DNA from 4 places in the Paenibacillus sp. VTT E-133280 genome. Region 2 is predicted to be linked to each of the others. Evidence: riboswitches for the same ligand, from Rfam matches in the RefSeq annotation. Region 2 holds a riboswitch; each other region holds the start of a gene.
The links. A riboswitch is a leader RNA that binds a small molecule or an ion and turns the genes downstream of it on or off. The one in region 2 is predicted to bind cyclic di-GMP.
Positions count from the first base shown of each region.

Region 1: linked by a shared signal. The riboswitch ahead of CA600_RS07700 (anti-repressor SinI family protein) and the one ahead of CA600_RS30955 (bifunctional diguanylate cyclase/phosphodiesterase) in region 2 are both predicted to bind cyclic di-GMP.
Region 3: linked by a shared signal. The riboswitch ahead of CA600_RS10205 (thiamine pyrophosphate-binding protein) and the one ahead of CA600_RS30955 (bifunctional diguanylate cyclase/phosphodiesterase) in region 2 are both predicted to bind cyclic di-GMP.
Region 4: linked by a shared signal. The riboswitch ahead of CA600_RS28350 (choice-of-anchor A family protein) and the one ahead of CA600_RS30955 (bifunctional diguanylate cyclase/phosphodiesterase) in region 2 are both predicted to bind cyclic di-GMP.

Region 1 is NZ_NFUX01000012.1:44,722-48,862, reverse strand. It holds gene CA600_RS07720 (hypothetical protein) at 1-798, shown strand, start outside; gene sipW (signal peptidase I SipW) at 800-1,387, shown strand; gene CA600_RS07710 (TasA family protein) at 1,479-2,078, shown strand; gene CA600_RS07705 (helix-turn-helix domain-containing protein) at 2,238-2,567, shown strand; gene CA600_RS07700 (anti-repressor SinI family protein) at 2,749-2,904, opposite strand; cyclic di-GMP riboswitch class I at 2,932-3,016, opposite strand; gene CA600_RS07695 (2-oxoglutarate dehydrogenase E1 component) at 3,488-4,141, shown strand, end outside.
Region 2 is NZ_NFUX01000049.1:37,301-41,441, reverse strand. It holds gene CA600_RS20160 (alpha/beta hydrolase) at 1-13, opposite strand, end outside; gene CA600_RS20155 (Zn-dependent hydrolase) at 134-1,375, shown strand; cyclic di-GMP riboswitch class I at 1,604-1,690, shown strand; gene CA600_RS30955 (bifunctional diguanylate cyclase/phosphodiesterase) at 1,811-4,042, shown strand; gene CA600_RS20140 (methyl-accepting chemotaxis protein) at 4,055-4,141, shown strand, end outside.
Region 3 is NZ_NFUX01000017.1:50,899-55,039, reverse strand. It holds gene CA600_RS10205 (thiamine pyrophosphate-binding protein) at 1-1,339, opposite strand, end outside; cyclic di-GMP riboswitch class I at 1,497-1,592, opposite strand; gene CA600_RS10200 (methyl-accepting chemotaxis protein) at 1,783-3,033, opposite strand; gene CA600_RS10195 (helix-turn-helix transcriptional regulator) at 3,156-4,112, opposite strand.
Region 4 is NZ_NFUX01000101.1:115-4,255, reverse strand. It holds gene CA600_RS31595 (YjcZ family sporulation protein) at 62-193, shown strand; partial or broken gene CA600_RS28365 (NAD(P)H-dependent oxidoreductase) at 734-1,276, shown strand; gene CA600_RS28360 (winged helix-turn-helix transcriptional regulator) at 1,341-1,715, opposite strand; gene CA600_RS28355 (hypothetical protein) at 2,156-2,548, opposite strand; cyclic di-GMP riboswitch class I at 3,041-3,131, shown strand; partial or broken gene CA600_RS28350 (choice-of-anchor A family protein) at 3,242-4,141, shown strand, end outside.

The DNA.
Region 1 (4,141 bases), on a different contig from region 2:
GCAGCCGTCCTATTCCAGATTGGAGGATATATGACCTCTCTAGATTCAAACTGTCTAGAAATCAAGGATGAACCATTCTTCAGAGAGCTGCAAAGCAGCCTAAATCAAAGTGGGGTAATCTCTGAATCTCTAAATGCTTCATTAAAGGGAGTTATCCAGTACCTAAACTCCATACACGACATCGGCCTTCCATTTGCTTCGGTAGTGACCAGTGATGTATATGGACAACCCGAGTTACGCAATGAGGCGTTTCAGCAGCCGTTGCCTTTCCTGATTCCTTTTAGTCAGCCGGCCGGCAATATCTCTAGCGAACTGACCTCCACTTATGAGAATCTCAACACTGAAATGAATGACCTTAAAGAATCCGCTACTTCAGGAATCAGCAATCTTCAGAGTCAGCTCCAATTGATCAGTCAAGCCCGTGAACAACAATTGGAAGCCCTTGAGAAAGCCCGATTAGAGGCGCTGGAACAAGCGAAGAAAGAAGAAGAGCGTTTGGCCCTGGAGAAGAAGGAAAAGCAAGAAGCCGAGGACAAAGCGAAAGCAGAAGAGAAAACAAAAACGGAAGTGACTCCACCGACAGGTGAAGCAGCTCCAGAAAACATAAATAAAGAACAACCTGAAGCCCCAGCCACTAACCCAGTCGTTCCGGGAGTTGGTGAAGAGCCAACGATTCCACAAGATGTACCACAGCAAAAGGTTCCTCAGGAGACGCCAAAGGCGGAAGATACAACCTCTTCCCCACCGGCAGCAACACCAGCTCCTGCGGCCCCTCAACAAGACAAAGGTGGAGAATAATATGCGGATTAAAAAAATGATCAACAATACATTATCGAGCATCATGCTTGTCATCTTTATCCTGCTGGTGGTAGCTGTAGTTTTATCAAAGGCCTCCGGCGGTGAACCTGCCTTCTTCGGATACCAGATCAAATCCGTACTCTCAGGTTCGATGGAACCAGGAATTCACACCGGATCGATTGTCGCTTTAAAACCCGGAGGAGATATGAATCGCTTCAAAAAAGGCGATGTTATCACCTTTAGAAATGAAGAAAACCTGCTCATTACTCACCGTGTTGTGGAAGCAACAATGAACAACGCTACTGGTGAAGCCATGTATCGTACGAAAGGCGATAACAATGATGCGCCTGATATGAACCCTACCAGTTCAACGAATGTTGTAGCTGAGTATACCGGGGTTACCGTACCTTACGTAGGTTACGCTATGAATTTCGCAGTTTCCAAAGCTGGAAGTGTCGTGCTCATGATCGTACCAGGCTTGATGCTCCTGCTCTATGCCCTGTACTCATCATGGAAGGCTGTAGCTGCACTCGAAAAGAAAAATGCTGCTATACTGCCCACCTCTCCACCCCCAACTGAAATACAGTAATCCGTTGATTGTCCGCTTCCGCTTACGAACCGGAAGTTACAATATATAAATTTTATAAAAAAACCACAAAAACCGAGGAGGAATTTTAATTATGGGTATCAAAAAAACATTGGGTCTTGGCGTAGCATCTGCAGCACTGGGTTTATCATTGATTGGTGGAGGAACCTTCGCTTACTTTAGTGACACTGCACAAAACACTTCTACATTCGCTGCAGGTACACTCGATTTGAACTCCGACCCTTCTGTTATCGTAAATATCGCAAACCTGAAGCCAGGTGATACTGTATTTAAAACCTTCAAATTAAAAAATGACGGTTCCCTCGATATCGGATCTGTTCTTCTTAAGACAAGCTACTCCGTTAATGATGTGGGCGGTAACAACAACGGTGTTGATTTAGGTAAATCCATTAAAGTTAAATTCTTAACAAATCTTGATAAGAGTAATATATTTCAAGCCGATAAAGTAGTTTATGAAACAACACTAGCCGATTTGAAAGCTTTGTCCCCTGATATCGTAGAAAGAAAGTTTTTACTCAGTGAAGCAGCTGGAATTAAAGCCGGTACTAATGATACATTCGCAGTCCAATTTGAATTTGTTGATGATGGCCAAGATCAAAACTATTTCCAAAAGGATTCATTAACACTAACTTGGGATTTCTTTGCTAAACAAGGCAAAGGAACTGACTACTAATCTAATAAGTCTTCCATTCGAAGAGCAGCAGATTCTTATTCCGGAAAGCGGATAAGTAGATGCTGCTCTTCTCTTTACAATAAACTTTGTCGAATTTATCGATATTTGCTATACTAATAACAAAAAATACGGAGGGGCGTCAGCATAGTGGCACAAAATATGGGCCAACGTATCCAGCATCTCCGCCTAGAAAAGGGATTCTCCCTATCTGAGCTTGCGGACAGAGCGGATGTTGCTAAATCGTATCTTAGCAATGTGGAGAGAAACATCCAATCCAATCCTTCCATCCAGTTTATCGAAAAGATCGCCGATGCGCTTCAGGTATCCATCCATGCTTTGCTCTATGGAGAGCCTAATGATGCTGAGGAATCGCCTTTAGATTCGGAATGGTTCCGATTGGTGCAGGAAGCTATGGCCTCAGGCATAAGCAAACGCGAATTCAAGGAGTTTCTGGACTACCAGAAATGGCGCCTGGATCAGAAGGACTAATCCTTCATCTGATCTAATAAGATCCTCTTCTACTCATACTATCAAACATAAACGCCTTCGCCCTCCTAACATGGATGGCGAAGGCGTTTTATATTCTAACCATGTATCGTGTACAACTTATAGAAAAAGGGCACAGCGATTTATCGCCATGCCCTTTTTCGGTATATAACGCTCTAATGTATTACTGCACGGCTTGCACAGTCTTCTCCTGAAAGAATCGACGAATTTCATCTGCCTTTATGCCAGCCTTCTTAGCTGCTAATAATAAATGTACCCACTCTACGTCTACATCAATAACCTGCTGTTCTCTGTTGCTTCCCTGGTTGGACTTGTCCAAAAAATCTCCTCCTAAGATTTTACGTCCCCAGGCAATCCGGCTGTCATAGTATTTCTACCTTAGACCCGCGACTTTGTGCCCCTGTCTTTCGGCAGGTTTACCTTTTACTGGACCCTTTACACGAAAGGATCTACTTCAAAAAGGATGAAAAACGCTAACTGCAATAACATTATACTATACTAAAGTGGAAAAGTGTGTCGATTTCTGATTAGTTTTTCCATTAAAAAACAAAAAATAGAAGCTCTTTTCTGTGATATCTTGTCCTATTAACACGATACTCGTCCTATTCATAAAATTAATTAAGACAATATAATGATGCTTCCTTCCCTATTAGTTAAAAATAAGGATATTAGAATCATTTTAGTGGGCCTTAGGAATGGGTAATGAGAAGAAACAGCGTTCTTTTCATTAGAACAAGCTAACCCATACCATTTTGCGAACGTATTGGACGAAAGAATGAATTGATTACACGTGTGGAAAGTAGCACAATAAGATGAGAAATGAAACCGCAATCATCACAGCTCCAGTAAGCGTTGACACAAAATGTCACGTATGGAGTTCATCCGTTAAGGAGGATGTATTCATGGCAGCCAAAGAGCCCTATAACGAATCCATTTGGAGTAAGTATTACGGACCCAATTTAGGCTACATTCAAGAAAGATATGAACAGTTTGTGAAAGATCCATCCACCGTAGAGAATAATTATCGCGAGCTTTTTACAAATTCGGGTCCCCCACCCCTAACACCGGACAGCGAACCGGCTCCACAGCCTCGCATTTCGGGAGACACCGAATGGCTTAGAAAGGCAGTAAGAGCTTCCAAGCTAATCGCTAATATTCGTATATATGGCCATATGGCCGCTGATATTGATCCGCTTGAGCGTGATCACAATCCCATGGCTAAATATCTCGAACTCGAAACCTATGAGCTGACTCGTGAGGATCTGATCGCACTACCTGCCACGCTCATTTGGGAGAATGCCCCGAATGATGTGCATACCGGATGGGATGCAGTTCAGCGTATGCGTCAGGCTTACACCAAGACGATCGCCTATGAATTCGGGCATGTGCATGAAGAACAAGAACTGAAATGGTTGAACAGACAGGCAGAATCCACAAGCTCACCAGCGCCTTTAAATAATACAGAACGTAAAGAGCTGCTAAACCGCCTGATCCAAGTCGAGCAATTCGAAACCTTCCTCCACAAAACCTTTGTGGGTCAGAAGCGTTTCAGCTTG
Region 2 (4,141 bases):
TGGTCTTCTTCATAGCTATCCATTACACCTCATCAAGTAAGTGATTTTTAAAGATTAGCGCTACCTCTATTGTATATCTTCACGAATTTGGATGAAAGCATAATCATAAATACTCAGGATTGGAGATACTGGCATGGATAGAAAGAGAAGATATCAGGCTTTATTTGATAATATTAATCAATATAACTCGGGTGAGAAGGGCATCACTAGAATTGCCTATACCAATGAAGAGCAGACATGTACAAGTGCTTTTATGCGGATGTGTAAGGCTGAAGATTTAGATATCCGGATGGATCATTGCGGAAATGTGATTGCTAGAAGAAACGGGAAGATAGAAGGGCTCCCACCCGTTGTAATGGGCTCTCACTTGGATACGGTATATCAAGGTGGGAAGTACGATGGTGTAGTGGGTGTAACGGCTGCTTTGGAAGTGATCAAACGTCTAAACGAAAAAGGGATTGAAACGGATCATCCGATCGAAATTATTTCATTTGCCTGTGAAGAATCCTCGCGTTTTGGTATTTCAACAGTTGGCAGCAAAATAATGTCAGGGTTATTTAAGAAGGAGAAATATAGATCTTTGAAGGACAAAGACGGTATTACAATGGAAAAGGCATTTTCGCTATGTGCACTGGATTATAACAGTATTGATCAGGCGAGTAGAGAAAATGAAGAATTAAAAGCGTTTTTTGAATTACATATTGAGCAAGGTCCTGTCTTAATAAACAATAATAAAAAAATTGGAATTGTGACTGGAATTGCTGCACCCGTGAGGCTTCATATTCAAATATCAGGGAAGGCATCCCACTCTGGAACGACACCTATGAATATGAGAAAAGATGCTTTTCTGGGTGCCTCAGAAATAGCACTTGAGCTTGAGAAAGCAGCCAAACTCGAACAAGAATTTGGAACGGTTGCGACGCTAGGGGTGATAGATATCTTGAATGGCGCTATGAACGTGGTTCCGGGAGAAGTGGAAATTAAAATTGATATCAGATCTACTTCAGTGGCATCCAGGAAACGTGTGTTAGACCATTTGTATCAAACAATATCCGTAGTACAAGAAAATAGACAACTTGTAATTGAGAGTACGGAAATTATTTCGGAGGAACCTGTCCTATTATCGGATGAGATCAGTCAGGTTCTAGAATCCATTTGTGAAGAGAAGCGGATATTGAGTCAACGGATGATTAGTGGGGCAGGGCATGATGCCATGAACATGAACAAACTTTGCCCAGTAGGGCTTATCTTTGTTCCTTCTGTAGATGGACTTAGTCATCATCCTAATGAATTTACAGATATGGATGATATCATTATGGGGATTGATATCTTAGAAGAAGCTGTTCTTCGTTATGCGTTTGTAAGACAGACTTAGTATGTGTTGAGAAATAAAGCCCAATGAGACATATTTAAATGTTACATTGGGCTTTGGTAATTTTATAACTGTTCGCAGAATTGTTGCTTTACATTAATGAATATTATATTAAAGTTAACATTGATATTTGTGAAAAAAATCCCATTCTGAAAAATTAAATCACAGCGGAAATAGGTCTTTTGGTGGTAGCCTATTTTTAATAGAGTAATTTGGACTAAAATTAGTAAAACAGAATATTGGTAAACCTATTGAAAAATAGGGACACAAAGCCATAGGGTCTAAATCTATATATAGATATGACAGCCGGTTGCATGTAGAGGGAGTTTTTTACTCTTATTTTTTGATGCATATGCAGCCGTTATCATTTTGGTAACGGCTTTTTACTGCTTATTTCTGATAATAAAATCAATTTATGGGCAAAAGGGTGGGAGATACATGGATCAGACACAATTTCGAGTATGGAGAATGATAGGCCTCGTAATAATGGCAGCGTTGATATTTTGGGGGTGTTCTTACTATTTTATAAAATGGACTGTTAACTCTTATGAGCAAGAAGCGGTTACTGCTACATCAGAAGCTACGATACATGCGAGTAAATCACTAGGAAATATGATACAGGGTGGATTAGATTCTTTAGATGGAATTGCTGATTCTATTTCGGAAATCAATTATATGGATTGGGATAAGACCAAAAAATATCTGCATCACTTTGATAAAAAATATAATTTTATACGAATTAGCATCAACAGCCTAGATGGTAAAGCTTACGCATCGGATGGGACAATGTTTGATGTATCAGATGAAGTAGGGTTCCAAAAAGCGCTGCAGGGTATTAGCAGTATTTCTGATCCATTCTTAGATAAGATCTCCAATAAAGAAATTATCACGATTAACAGCCCACTTAAGTTTAAAGGTGAAGTGAAGGGGGCTATATCTGCCAGCAGATATACACAAGAACTTTATGATGCTCTTGGAGTTTCCTTCTTCAATGGTCATGGATATTCTCAAATCATTGATCAAAGGGGAGAAGTCATTATCAAATCGGAGCATCCCGAAGCGGATAAGTCGATAGATAACATATTTGAAAGTATAAGTCTTGATGCTAGAAATAAGAAACAACTTCAAATCTTTAAAGAGAACATAACCGCAAAAAAATCTGGGGTAGGAATATTTTGGATTAATGGAGATTGCAAAATGGTTGGTTATTCCAGCATTCAGGGGGTTGAGGACTGGTATATTCTCTCCGTGATACCGAAAGATGTAATCATGGCTAAAGCGACTCAAATGAGCCAGGCGACTTTTTTATTATGTGTAATCATGTTTGTCTTATTATTGATCATATTTGCAAACATTTTATTGAATAAGAGCAAAATTAGGAAACAGATGGAGAGGATTGCCTTTGAGGATGAATTAACACATCTTTCTAGAACGAATAAATTTGTTATAGATGCTCAGTATTTACTTAAAGAAAAAATGAATACAAAGTTTGCTGTGTTGCAATTTGATATTGAACAATTTAAATACATAAATGAAATTGTAGGTTTTCATGAAGGAAATAGCATTTTGATTCAAGTCGCCAATAGCTTAACAGAAAACACATTAGCGGAGGATGTCATTGGGCGCTTAGGGGGGGATCGTTTTATTCTTTTCACTTCGTATGATAGTAAGGCGGAATTATTCATCCGCATACAAGTACTTACTGATCAAATGAGCTACTATACGTTTGGAAATGAAGAAGGGTTTAGGCTAGTGATCAATTGTGGAATTTACTGTGTAGATGATCGTCAGAGCGATATCCTCACGTGTATTGACCGAGCAGGAATTGCTTGTAAGTCCATTAAAGGTGGATACAAGAGCTCATGCACTTTCTTTGACGAACAATTGTTATTGCAGATGCACGAAGAGCAAGACATCGTAAGAAAGATGGATGCTGCGATGACAAATGGTGAATTTATAGTATATTTACAACCGAAAATGGATCTGCGAGTGAATAGGTTTCATGGCGCTGAGGCATTGGTTCGATGGAACGATCCTAAGAAGGGACTTATATCCCCTGCAGTATTTATCCCGATATTTGAGAGGAATCGCTTTATCGTAAAATTAGATTTAATGGTGTTTAAATCAGTATGCGTTATGTTGAGTAAATGGATCCAGGAAGGAATCCAGCCACTTCCGATTTCAGTAAATATATCGCTTATAACCCTATACCATAATGAGTTCCTGATCCATTTGACGAATATTATTAATAGGTACCAGGTACCTGCTAACTTGATAGAGTTAGAGCTGACCGAGTCTATTGTATTCCAAAATTTAGAATATATTAGAGATATTTTGTTGGATTTGAAACGTAAAGGATTTTCTATAGCTATCGATGATTTTGGGACAGGTTATAGTTCCTTAAATGTATTGCAATTTATCCCTGCTGATGTCATTAAGTTAGACAGAGCATTTCTAATGAGTAAATCTAATGATGAGACAGGAAAAATAGTAATTGCCAGTATGGTCAAGCTAGCTACGGATTTAAATATGAAGGTTGTGGCAGAGGGAGTTGAGACAGAAGAGCAAATTAATTTTTTGAAACAAGTGGATTGTGAAATCGCACAAGGGTATTATTTCGCGAAACCAATGCCAGTAGAAGAATATGAAGATCTAATTAAAAGTACATAGGGAGTGCAAATCATGAAGAAAATGAGAAATTGGACCGTCGTCGCTAAAATTACTGCTACTAATATGGTACTACTAGTAAGTGCTCTGATCATTGCAATC
Region 3 (4,141 bases), on a different contig from region 2:
TGTTTATTTCTGTACCTAGCATCATAAAACAGCCATCACCTGTAATACAGAAGACAGTTTCTTCAGGAGCTGCAACCTTTGCACCAATAGCCATACCGATAGAATTACCCATGCAAGCAAAATAAGCATCAAATACAAAACTGCCTGGTTTCTTAACCTTGTACCATTTAGCAGCATTGAATCCATGACTGCCGTCATCAACAAATACTGTATTATTGTCAGGAATCAGATCACTCATCGTGCTCATAATAGACGCAAGGGAAAGATTCTTCAGACTGGGAAGCTCTTCTGAATAATCTACATAAGGGATAGCTTCACGTTTAGTAATATGATTAGGATCAATATGATTTAGGTAGCACACTAGGTTATCACGTAGATCACCAGTGACTGGTATCGTTTTGGAGAACAAGATTTTTCCAACAAAGGTCGGATCAATATCAAATTGAATTAATGTTGTCGGGTGATTCTCCCGTTTTAGGTTACAGACGGTCATATCACTTAATCGTGATCCTAGAACTATAAATAGATCACTTTTATTCAACAGGTCATCCCCGTGGGTGCAACCTCCAACACCAATAGGACCATGATAGAGTGGGTGATCCCAAACCATAGCCCCTTTACCACCAGGTGATGTTACTACTGGTATATTAAAAGTTTCAGCGAGCTGAATAAGCTGGCTATGCGCCCCAGATCGATTGACCCCTTTACCCGCAATAATCAAAGGATTCTTTGAGGCATTGATAGCATCAACTACTCTGTCGATATTCGCTAGACTTACTAGAGATTCGCGTTCGGGAATTACAATATTGCACTCTTCCAATCCTTCTGTCTGTACATCAAACGGCACACAAAGATGAACAGGCCCACGTTGGTTAAGAGCAATTGAAATCGCATGATTAAAAATAGTACTAAAGTGATCACCGCGTTCAATAAGTTTACTGAACAAGGTGGCAGGTCTGAACATCTCCGCTAAATCAGCTAAGTAAGAGGAAGAGTCCTGACATTGGGGGATTCCAAGCTCTTTAATAGATTGGTGGCCCGTAATAAACAGCACTGGCAAGTTGTTGGCTTTCGCATGTGCTGCTGCTGTAAGTAGGTTAGTTCCGCCTGGACCAGAAGTACCAAATGCTACGCCTAGATTACCAGTTTTCAGCGCGTATCCAGCTGCTGCGAATCCGGAGCTGGATTCATGTCTCCCTGGAATAAATTCAATACCATAGTCTACCATCTTAAGAACTACGGGACAAATCGATTTACCAATGATCCCAAAAGAATGGGTCACTCCGAGGTTACGTAGTGCTTCCGCCATATAATCTGCGACTGTCTTCAAAAGATACACCTCACAAGTTGATTAATATTTATTATGTTATTGATCTTTCGAAGTGTTCTGATTGATCAATAAACTCAAAAATAGAAAACCTGTGCTCCGAAAAAGGGCACAGGTTGGTGGCGTAAATCGCCGTAAAGACTGAACAATAGTTCAGCCGTCCCGGGTCCTTAGCAACCTGGCAATCATGGCCTCAGAGTAAAAATGAGGCTGTAGATCCATGGTTTTGCGTCATCCTCTTTCGAAGATTTTGCCTATATTAATTTAAAATTTATAAGAAGAATTTTCCTTTACAATATATTCCTTGGGATCATCCTTTGTCAATATATTATCGCAAATTAACTCGAATTTTGACGAAAGTCTTGTCAAACCTATGAAATAATAGAAAATAAACCGTCCCCTAAGACAAACTTAGAGGACGGTTTATGGCTTGGTTTATTCGTTATGCAAGTTGTTTAAAACTTGAAGATATGGATCGTTTTCTGTAGATTAAATACGGCCTGTGTCATTTTCTCAGTTTCTTCTGCGACGGACTGCAGGGCATTAATTTGTTCATTCATTGCAGCCGATACTTCTTCGGTGCCAGCAGCAGTTTCCTGAGTGATTGCAGATATATTTTCTATTGCACCTGAGATTTTCAAGGCACTTTCCAGCATAAGATCACTTTCAGAAGAGAAGGAAGAGATCTGCTCGGTAATATACTGCACACTTTGTACAATTTGAGCAAAGATATGAGCAGATTGAGTGATCATCTCATTCTGTACCTGTACGACTTCTTCGTTGATAGCGATATTGTCAATCGCTTGTTTAATATCAGTTTCAATGCTCCGAACTAAACCAAAGACTTCCTTTGTTGAAGCCGTTGATTCTTCGGCAAGCTTACGGACCTCCTGTGCGACTACTGCAAATCCTCGACCATGTTCTCCGGCACGTGCTGCTTCGATGGAGGCATTCAGCGATAACAGGTTAGTCTGTTCAGCGATCTCAGTGATGGTCTTTGTGATCATCGTTATTCCGCGAGCATTATGAGACAAGGCCTCGATAGTATCCGCTACTTTTTGAGTAGCCTGGATGTTTTTGCGCATGCCTTCAGCTTGAGTATCTACGGATTGGCGCCCTTGTTCAACTAGTTCTAATGTATGTATTGAACGTCTGTTCATTTCTTTCGTTGAGTTCGTATAATTGGAGACTTTATTCTCAATATCTTTAATAGATTCTGTCATTTCAGCGATATCCGTAGATATTTCATTTGCCCCAAGAGCTAGCTCATTTGACGAAGAGGCTACCTGTGCCATGACAATTTTCAAGTTCTGATTCTTATCTTCGATTCCACGGCTTGCATCCATAACCTGGCGCGTGATCTGCGATGCTTCTGTCAAAATCTTCTTGAGCTTGTCAATCATAGTATTAAAGGAACGACTTACGTCCCCCATAGACCCGTTCTCGTCAGCTCTACTAGTAAAATCCCCTTTAGAAATACTATGAGATACATTCGCGATGTCATCAAAAGAAGATGTAAGCGTTCTCTCGATAAAGCGGGCCACGGGTAAAGTTAAAGCAGCAAGAACAACGATTAGAACAATACCCAAAATAATGTTGCCTAAGATCATAAAAGTAACTAAAACAGGAATGGCAAATAGTGCGGCAATGAGATAACATCCGGCAACAATTCTTTGTTTTAACGGAAGTTTATGCATCCAGTTCATTGGTATAATGTCCTCCTTATTAATATTATGTATTGGTGTTATTATATGGGATTTAAAGGTGATTGGTCTATAGTAAGAACTGACATAAATCTTCTTTTAGGAGTAGTTCTTTAGATTTCGTGTCAAAAATCCTCATAAATAGCGGAAATTTTTGTGATAGCAGACTTTACCATCTCTAAAAGTTCTTGTGGTGAAAGTACAATAACTGAGGGACTAAAAGAAAGGATTATCCGGCAGGCAGACTCGATCGTATTAAATTCGGCATCTACGTTCACCCACTCTGCATTGCTGGTTGGCTCTATCAATTGGACAGAGACGAATCTTTCTCGCTGTAATTCTTTTAAGACAGATGTTCTAACCCTTAGCTTTACTTGATACTTTGGCAGTGCTGCTTTAAAGGCCATGGTGGACTCTTCCCAGTACTGTTTTAAATCAAAGTCATCAGGTCTTTTAAACCCCTCATGAGTCTCCACAACGTTAACTAATCTGGACACACGAAAGGTTCTTAGTTCATCCTCGCTTTTGGCTACGACATACCATACACCGCGTTTTGCAACCAACCCAAGAGGATCAATGAAACGGACTGTAGTCTCATTACTCCGGAGATAAGTGATTTTAACTTTACGGTCCTCCCAAAGTGCTCCCTGCAGTACAGAAAGGAACGGATAAGTCTCATCTGAAGGATGCCAACTAGCACCATCAATATGAATACGCTCGCTTAGGTGATGTGCTGGGTTACTAGTTCGGTGTGAGGATGCAGCTTCTAGTTTGAGAACAGCGGAAGAGAAATCGTCTTGTATCCCCAGATCCTTCAATATAGATGCGTCAGTGGACAGAAGCAGTGAACCAATCTCTTGTGGCTTCATTCCCGTTAGGGAGGTTCGGTACCCTTCAGTAAGCATCCAGCCTCCTTCACGGCCACGTTCAGCTAAAATGGGTATCCCTGAAGCACTTAATGCTTCCATATCACGAAACACAGTTCGTTCTGATATCTCGAGTATTTGGGCCAGTTCTCTAGAAGTCATTTTTCCGCGATTTTGTAACAGAAGCAATATAGATAACAAACGGTCGGCTCTCATTAGGCTATTGTGCCTCCTCGAATTAATTA
Region 4 (4,141 bases), on a different contig from region 2:
AGCACTATAGTGTGGATTTCATAAGCTAAGATGAACTTAAATACAAAGGAGGAAATTTAAAATGAGCGAAAATATTGCTGGCTTTGGTGGTGTCGGATATGGTGGCGGTATCGGAGGAGCCTTTACATCTACCGGTGCAATCTTGGTACTGTTTATCCTCCTTGTAATTATTTCTAAGACTATCTTGCTATAAAATGAGAAGGATGTTTTGTTTGGAGCTTGAGGATGTGCTTCCACAGAGTTATATCAGCCTTAATCTGGTGTAGCCCAGGGGTTCAATTTCCTTCACCAGCATCTCTAAGAATGGAATAACGGCGCGGTTTTCGGGGATCCCCGAACCGCGCCGTTTGTCTTGAAATCACCTATCTTCTAACATCCTTCTAACCTTTACTCAAGTAAAGTGAGGGATCATTCGTAATCCCGACCTCTTTGCACGTTTCAAGAATGGAGTCGCCGATCCCTCGAAGGGCTGCTTCTTGTAAGCTGGGGAGAACATGTGAATAAGTATCCAGTGTAACATTGATGATGGAATGAACCAGTCTCTCTTGTGTGATATTTGGGTGTACACCGAAGATGAGAATCGCCCCGAAGACTGTACGTCAATATACGTGCAGACAGGTTGCAATGCTTACCTTAAGGTAAGTACGTGAACTAAAAGTGCATACTTACGCGATGGCGTGATGGGAGGTATAACTCAAGTCCTAAATCTGATTCAAACATGGAGGATACACCATTGAAAACACTTGTTGTCGTTACGCACCCAAACATCGAAACATCCGTTGTTAATAAACGCTGGATCGAAGAACTCCATAAATATCCAGACAAATATACGGTACATGAGCTGTACAAAGCCTATCCCGATGAAAAAATCAACGTGGAAAAGGAACAACAACTAATTGAAGCGCATGATAAGCTCGTCTTACAATTCCCTGTCTACTGGTTTAGTAGTCCGCCTCAGCTTAAAAAGTGGCTGGACGAAGTATTTACTTACGGATGGGCATAGGGCTCGAAGAGTGATAAATTAAGAAATCGTAAAATCGCATTAGCTGTAACTGCCGGAGGAAGTGAAAAAGACTTCAGTGAAGATGGTAAACTCGGCTACGGGCTTGACCGTATTTTATCTCCCTTTGACACGACTTTTGTTTACTGCAGCGCTGATTATCGTTCCTTCTATGCCATTTATGGTACGGAATCTGAGACGGTAGGAAGTACGGATTATTTAAAAAAATTGGACATCAGTTCGCAAGGCTATGTTGAATTTATCGATAATATGTAATTAGAATTGAAACAAAAAGCAGCATTTTCATTAATGGAAATGCTGCTTTTGTCATAAGTCGTCGCTAAATCGTAAACGGTACTGCTATCTCTTGCGCGGCTGGAACGGAATTTTTCTCTCCCCAAGTGCACATCATATCCAGCACCGGAATAAGCGATTGGCCCTTCTCAGTCAAGGAATACTCAACTTTAGGGGGAATCTGGGGGAATTCCTCGCGCCTGACGAGACAGTCCGCTTCCAGTTCTTTCAACATAACACTTAACGTCTTAAAAGGTATTGTACCGATACCTCGTTGCAGTTCATTGAATCGCACGATCTTGTTTTCAGAGAGATAGTAGAGAATAGTCATTTTATATTTACCACTAATGATAGACAAGGTGTAGCCGAAGCTAGTGTCCTTCTGGTGAATGCCAGGTGGTATACAGATTTCATCACTCATGGGCTATTACCCTCCTTCAGAAAATATAACGAAAAGGCAAACGCCTATTGCTTCTCCGTACTCAGGTCTCGACTTTATTATGTTTTACAACCAGCTATCAAGTCATCCTGCGAGCAACGAACCCACTATATCATTTTAAAACAATTAGTTCAAAGCACTCGTGGCTAACTATCCATCGGTCGGTTTTTCTGTCGGCGAAGTGGGCATCTTTGGTTGGAAATCAAAAGTGTCAAGCGGATAGTCTAAGCGACGAATTGATGTTTTTAATGTAATTTTCATGTGAGCATCATCTTATTTTCAGGTTCAAGGTTTATATTGAAGACACCAAACACCCCCCAGTGTTTTGTGGTATAAATCTCTCAGGTCTTGCCAACTCCCATGGTAAGGCCTATTTTTTTGTTCGCTAATGGAAATGGGGGGGGGACAGCCTCTACGCGGCTTTACTTAATCTGATACTGCTCTTCATAGCTCTTGAAAGATGAAATATCCAGACCGAGATATCTGCGCATATGAATTGCAGCTTGGGCAGCGACAATGTCGTTTAATAGCAGCATTCGTTCATGGTATCCACGACATATAAATTTGGCTTCGATCCCTGCATTAAGTCTGTTCTGCTCATAAACCTTGATTCCCCGTTTTCTCATCTCTGAACGAACATCTCTTAAATCTGTTGTAGCAACTGCTGCGGCTGTTTCAAGAACCTCCAGATAGGGGGCGGGTGTTCGTAAATGTGCAGATAGAATGGCGGAGTCCCGTTCGAAAGCTGATAAAATCATCGGAAGCAATAAATAAGATTTCACCAGCATATTGTCCCTGCTTTCAGCTCTATGCATGAATCTCATCACCCCTAATGGGAACGTATATTCGTATTCTACCCCGATATTCCAAAAATAATCAATGGTATTTCTAAACAGCTAGTCCAATGTGATTAAATTCACAACTAAATTAGAAAGAATAAAATATATTAAAATTGTAATAATAAAAATTAATGCTTCAGACTTATATAAAGGGAGAATTTGGATGAAAGAGGAAGGAAGTCTCGCCCGTGGAATGGTATTTGGTTTGATTCTAAGTATTCCATTATGGATATCGATATTAGGTTGGATAAAGTTACTTTAAAATTGAAGGAAAACCTTTGTGTGAAGCGCCTTTTGGCGCTTTTTTTGTGCTTGCTTACGCGTGTAAATATCAAAAGGAATTGATTGACAATTGTGGGGATGGAGCGCTAAACTATTGTTAGTTCCAAAGTATTAAAAGTCATAGACCATTATTTAATAGGATGCTTAAGCTACTAGTTCTAATTTGCAAAGGCTATACATATATAATCATGATAATAGCAAACCGCCTGAAAGGGTGGGACGCAAAGTTCAGGAGTCTAAAGTGTCTAAAAGACACTATGACCGTCCGACTGCCATGAGAAGGGAATTCTACTTCTTTTTTGGCGGTCTTTTTTTGTTATTAGGTTCTTTAGAGTTCTGGTAATTATTCTGTTTAATTATAAATCATAGTTTTAGGAGGTGCGCATTTTGAAAAGAAGAATGAAACCGTTGCTCTCATTAGTAATAGCGGGGATTTTGATGGTGGGTAGTGGGCTTTCTGGAGGTGGTTATTTGGTCAGTGCGGCAGGGCCTGTGCTTCCGTATATTCCTACACCTGTGTTAGGCATTGCAGGAAATTTTAATACTTTTATCCTTGGTGACTTCAATCAATCTAATGATCAGGTTCACGGGCGCCTGGCGGCCAAAGGTAATATTACTTTGCAGAATTACGGCGTATCCAAGGATAATCCAGGTGGAGATGTCCTTATTGCTGGCAATGACATCACTTTTACTAATGGGACTGTTCATGGAGCATCCGTTCATGGTGGTATTTTTATCAGAAACGGTGTAGATCTTAAAGAACCAGCGAGAAAAGGGACACCTATTGATTTTGATTATGAAGAGCAATATCTTATTGGACGTTCTAATGAATTCTCTTCACTTGCTACAGTCGGAACTTTCAAAAAGGAATATGGGAAAATAACAATTGATGCTCCGGAATCATTTAACGTTCTTAATCTAAGTGCTGCTGATTTCGTTGGTGCTAATGGCTTACAGTTTAATATTGCAAATAACGCCACAGTTATCGTTAACGTTAGCGGAAGTTCAGTTGAAATTCCAAGCTTTCAAATTTGGGGAGGCAGCCCTAACAAGGTATTATTTAATTTTTATGAAGCTAGCACTGTAAACATTGGAAGTTTAACAATAGAAGGAACTATTCTAGCTCCGCTTGCAAAAGTAACTTATAATTCCGGAGAACTGCATGGGACATTGATTGCGAAAGGATTTGCTGGTGGTGTGCAGATGCATTGGTATCCATATGAAGGGGTAGAGTCGCCTCCTACGCCGACGCCAACAGTGACGCCGACACCAACAGTGACACCAACG